DNA from 2 places in the Pseudomonas sp. GZD-222 genome. Region 1 is predicted to be linked to the other one. Evidence: riboswitches for the same ligand, from Rfam matches in the RefSeq annotation. Region 1 holds a riboswitch; the other holds the start of a gene.
What was found. Region 1 has a riboswitch for cobalamin ahead of ACO6VD_RS11830 (CbtB domain-containing protein). Riboswitches for the same ligand answer to the same signal wherever they lie in the genome.
Positions count from the first base shown of each region.

Region 2: it holds a riboswitch for cobalamin, as region 1 does, so the genes downstream of both, cobO (cob(I)yrinic acid a,c-diamide adenosyltransferase) here and ACO6VD_RS11830 (CbtB domain-containing protein) in region 1, are expected to answer to the same signal.

Region 1 is NZ_JBMOWO010000063.1:23,123-25,500, forward strand. Features, by position in the region: gene cobW (cobalamin biosynthesis protein CobW) at 1-298, opposite strand, end outside; cobalamin riboswitch at 394-590, opposite strand; cobalamin riboswitch at 653-879, shown strand; gene ACO6VD_RS11830 (CbtB domain-containing protein) at 978-1,163, shown strand; gene ACO6VD_RS11835 (CbtA family protein) at 1,174-1,866, shown strand; gene ACO6VD_RS11840 (cobalamin biosynthesis protein) at 1,872-2,273, shown strand; gene cobM (precorrin-4 C(11)-methyltransferase) at 2,301-2,378, shown strand, end outside.
Region 2 is NZ_JBMOWO010000003.1:1,389-3,766, reverse strand. Features, by position in the region: gene ACO6VD_RS00235 (cobyrinate a,c-diamide synthase) at 1-593, opposite strand, end outside; gene cobO (cob(I)yrinic acid a,c-diamide adenosyltransferase) at 590-1,201, opposite strand; cobalamin riboswitch at 1,367-1,591, opposite strand; gene ACO6VD_RS00225 (hypothetical protein) at 1,740-2,318, shown strand.

The sequences.
Region 1 (2,378 bases):
CCAGGTCGCCGCGACGGGCCACCAGTTCACGCATCACCGGGAAGAACTCTTCCTGCACGGTGCAGCACAGGCAGCCGTTGGCCAGTTCGTAGACGCGGCCACTGGCCTCTTCTTCAGTGCAGCCGATGCTGCACTGTTTGAGGATCTCGCCGTCGATGCCCAGTTCGCCGAACTCGTTGACGATCACCGCAATGCGCCGCCCCTGAGCGTTGTCGAGCATGTGCCGCAGCAGCGTGGTTTTACCCGAGCCGAGGAAGCCGGTAACGATGGTGACGGGGAGTTTGGCCAGTGTTTTCATGTCGATGCCCTTGGCAGGATGGCGGGCATGCGGGACGAGAGCCACAGGTATCAATACCTGGACGCGTTCGCCACCGGATCACCCCGCCCGGTTTATGTCGGAAACTGTTCGAGGCAGGTCTCCTGGCTTGCATTGCACCGGCCGAAGGCCAGTCGAACGACGCCTTCCCGCGCGGACGCAGTGGCTGTGTCGAACCGTTCAATGCTTACAGTTGCGGGGGCAGCCGCGGCTTGAACCGCGTTCCCGTCTTAGCTTCGGCCAGCGCCGAAGAACCTCGAAGCGGCTAGGCTACGCAGTGCCCGGTGAGCGGTCAACTGCTGTCACGATTGACGCCTGACCTCACCCGTGATTTGCTAGCGCTATTCGTTTGGGTGCCCTTTACAGGGTGAAACTGGGAAACCGGTGCGTCATACGCTACGTGATAGCGGTGTATGACAAGTCCGGTGCTGCCCCCGCAACGGTAAGTGAGAAAAGCGTCAGTACCACTGTGCCCGTAGTCCGGCATGGGAAGGTGACGCCTCTGGCTGAGCAATCGCTCAGCCCTCGCCAGCCCGGAGACCGGCCCGACACTGATCTGACAAACCCGCGGTGGGCGGGCGCTGTTGCAACCCCTGGGCGAACTCCGTGCAGGGGTTTCCTGCGCTTGCCTGTTGCCGAACAACACCAAGAGGAAAGCGCCATGCGTACCAGTACCGCCAGTCACTCAGCCGTTACCCCTTCAAGCCTCAGCCAGCGCCTGCTGGTCGCCGTCGGTGCCTCGCTGCTGGGCCTGTGCCTGGTCTACTTCGCCGGTTTCTCGCATATCGAAGCGGTGCACAACGCTGCCCACGATACCCGCCACAGCGCCGCCTTCCCTTGCCACTGAGTGCCGTCCGATGATTAAGCGTATTGCCAGTACCGCAGGGTTCGCCGGCCTGCTGGCTGCCCTGCTGTTGACCCTGCTGCAAAGCTTCTGGGTTGCGCCGCTGATTCTCCAGGCGGAAACCTATGAAAGCGCCGCGCCCGCGGTCGAAGCCCATGAACATGCCCCTGGCGTGGACGCCGATCACCACCACGACAGCGAAGCCTGGTCGCCGGAAGACGGCTGGCAGCGTGTGCTCTCGACCACGGGTGGCAATCTGGTTGTTGCCGTCGGCTTCGCTCTGATCCTGGCCGCGCTGTATTCGCTGCGCGCACCCAACAGCGTGGTCAGCGGCGCACTCTGGGGCTTGGGCGGCTTTGCCGTGTTCTGCCTGGCGCCGACCCTGGGCCTGCCACCGGAGCTGCCGGGTACCGCTGCCGCCGATCTGGCCCAGCGCCAGGCCTGGTGGGTCGGTACTGCCGCCGCCACGGCCGTGGGGCTCGGGTTGATTGTGTTTGCCCACAACTGGCTGTTCAAGGCATTGGGCGTTGTGCTGCTGGTGGTGCCGCATGTGATTGGCGCACCGCAGCCGGAGGTTCATGAAATGCTTGCACCCGAAGCTCTGGAAGCTGAGTTCAAAGTCGCCTCGCTGTTGACCAACGCTGCATTCTGGCTGGTGCTGGGTCTGCTCAGTGCCTGGCTGTTCCGTCGTTCGAGCCAGGCCTGAAACCCATGCAGGTATTCGTCGGCCTGGGTTGTCGACGGGGTTGCCCGGCTAAAACGCTGGGCGATCTGCTGGAACAGACCCTCAAGGCCCACGACCTGCCGCTGGCAGCCGTCGCGGGCCTTGCCAGTATCGACCTCAAGCAAGACGAACCCGGGCTGCACCAACTGGCCCGGCGCCTAAAGGTGCCCCTGCTGTTCTTCAGTGCCGAGCAACTGGCCGCCTTCGAACAGCGCCTGAGTCATCGTTCAATTGTTGTCTATCAGCACAGTGGTTGCTATGGCGTTGCCGAAAGCGCCGCGCTGGCCCTGGCTGAACAGCTTGCGGGCTCGGCACAGTTGCGCGTCCCCCGCACCCTGCTGAGCGGCGCCAGCCTGGCATTGGCCACGGCCACCGGCTTTGGCGGATAATCAGCGTTTTCTCTTCAAGGATTCTGCATGACCGTCTATTTCATCGGTGCCGGCCCCGGCGATCCCGAGCTGATCACCGTTAAAGGCCAGCGCCTGATCCATCGC
Region 2 (2,378 bases), on a different contig from region 1:
TCATTGAGTTCGCTGGCCTGGACCAGACCCAGATGCCGGCTCGGCAATTCGATCCCGGTCTCCCGCGACAGGCCGCCGTACCAGCGCAGCCCCTCGGTCAGGCTACCTTCAAGCAACTGGGCGTGACGCAGGGTGCCGACCCGGTTGGCCAGCACCCCGGCAAAAGGCAGGTCCGGCTGATAACGCGCCAGGCCCAGGGCCAGGGCGCCGAAGGTCTGGGCCATTGCAGTGCCGTCGATCACCGCCAGCACCGGCACGTTGAAGTGACGCGCCAGATCGGCGCTCGACGGCGTACCGTCGAACAGGCCCATGACCCCTTCGATCAGGATCAGATCAGCATCACCCGCGGCTTCCCAGAGCAGCCGCCGGCTTTCCTGTTCACCGACCATCCACAGGTCAAGCTGGTACACCGGGGCACCGCTGGCCCGTTCGAGAATCATCGGGTCAAGAAAGTCAGGGCCGCATTTGAACACCCGCACCTTGCGCCCAAGATTGCGGTGCAGCCGCGCCAGCGCGGCGGTCACGGTGGTCTTGCCCTGGCCCGAGGCCGGGGCGGCAATCAGCACCGCCGGACAGTGGCGCGTGTCACTCATAGCTCAACGCCCTTCTGGGCACGGATGCCGGCCTGGAAGGCGTGTTTGATCATGCCCATCTCAGTGACGGTGTCGGCCAGTTCGATCATTTCATCCTTGGCCCCGCGACCGGTGACCACCACATGCTGCATCGGTGGACGCGCCTGCAGGTCGCTGAGCACTTGTTCGAGGTCGAGATAGCCGTGCTTGAGGGCAATGTTCAGTTCATCGAGCACCACAAAGGTGATCGTCGGGTCTTGCAGTAACTGGCGCGAGACCGCCCAGGCGGCCTCTGCCGCGGCGATGTCACGCTGGCGGTCCTGGGTTTCCCAGGTGAAGCCCTCGCCCATCACGTGATAGCGCACCTGCTCGGGAAAGCGCCGGAAGAACAACTCTTCACCCGTGCTGTTGCGGCCTTTGATGAACTGCACCACGCCGCACTGCATACCATGGCCCATAGCCCGGGCGAGCATGCCGAAGGCCGAACTGCTCTTGCCCTTGCCGTTGCCGCTGAGCACCAGCAGCAAGCCGCATTCGTTGGGGGCGTTGGCAATACGCTCGTCGATTACCGCCTTCTTGCGCAGCATACGTGCCAGGTGGCGTTCGTCACGCTCAGTGGATTCAGTCATCGAAGTCTCCGCATAGCCCTGTCAATCCGTTCGCAACGAGCCTAGCAGCACAGGGCTGCACAGCGTTCGCGGCAAAGAGATGGCAACAGATGAATGGATAAGGCAGACGGAGAAACGCGCAGGGCTGCGGCACAGGCCGAAGGGTACGCGCATCACCCTCCGTGATGCCGTTGGCTGTTACAGGCCGGTCTCCGGGCTTGTGAGCGGGGCCATGAACACCCAGGGTCGCGCGCCTTCCCGGGTGCGATCACCCAGTGGCCGTGCGCAGCCTTGACTCACCTACCGTTGCGGGGGCAGCGCCGGACTCGCACGCGATTGCGCGCCCACCGGCTTCCCTGTTTCACCCTGCCAGGCCACAGCCCACAGAGCACCTGAAACAAGTCGCGAAGGTTAGAGGGTTGCATCCGGAGCGTCAATGAAAGGCGCAGCACTGGCCTGGATCAATGGCGTCTTTGTCATCTTGTGCCACCCTGACAACAGTGATATCAAATAGCCATATTTTGGCTATCTCGATTACAACTATAAAGGAGAGAGCGGCATGCAAGGTCTGATCATTAATAACCCGCGCCTGGAATTCCTGCGCCCGGCCCTGGAACGCTGGGTCGAATGCATCGACCGCTGCAACCAGACTCTGGGCGACGGTGAGGCCCCTTACTGGCACGGCGCCCAAGCGAACCTCGGCGTGCTCTCGGCCGCGGCCTGGCAAGCCGAGCTGATCACCTTGCAACATCACCAGAGCAAAAAGCAGCGTGACGAAGGTGAGCGTGAAGGTTACTGCGACCTGTATATCGCCAACCGCGAAGAAGCCGCTTACCTGCAAGCCAGCCAGCGCTGGCCGCGCATAGCCCGCCTGGACCTGCACAACGCCCTGCAGGAAACCGTGTTTGCCGCGCGCCAGGTGGCTGCCCCCAGCCAGCTCAAGGTCGCCGCCCTGTTTGCCAGCCCCTGGAAGGCCGGACAACACGCCAGCCCCGAAGAACTCCAGGACCTGGTTGACGACCTGCAAAAACACACCGCCTGTGCCATTGCCTGGTATTTCCCTTATGCCTACCGCAAGCTGCACAACGAAGCCGGACAGTACCATCCGGGGGTCGCACTGCTGCTCAAGCAGGCCTGAGCAACGGAACCTCGCGCATGTTGCGCGCCTCTACTTTCAACAGAGGCCAACTTTGCGAGG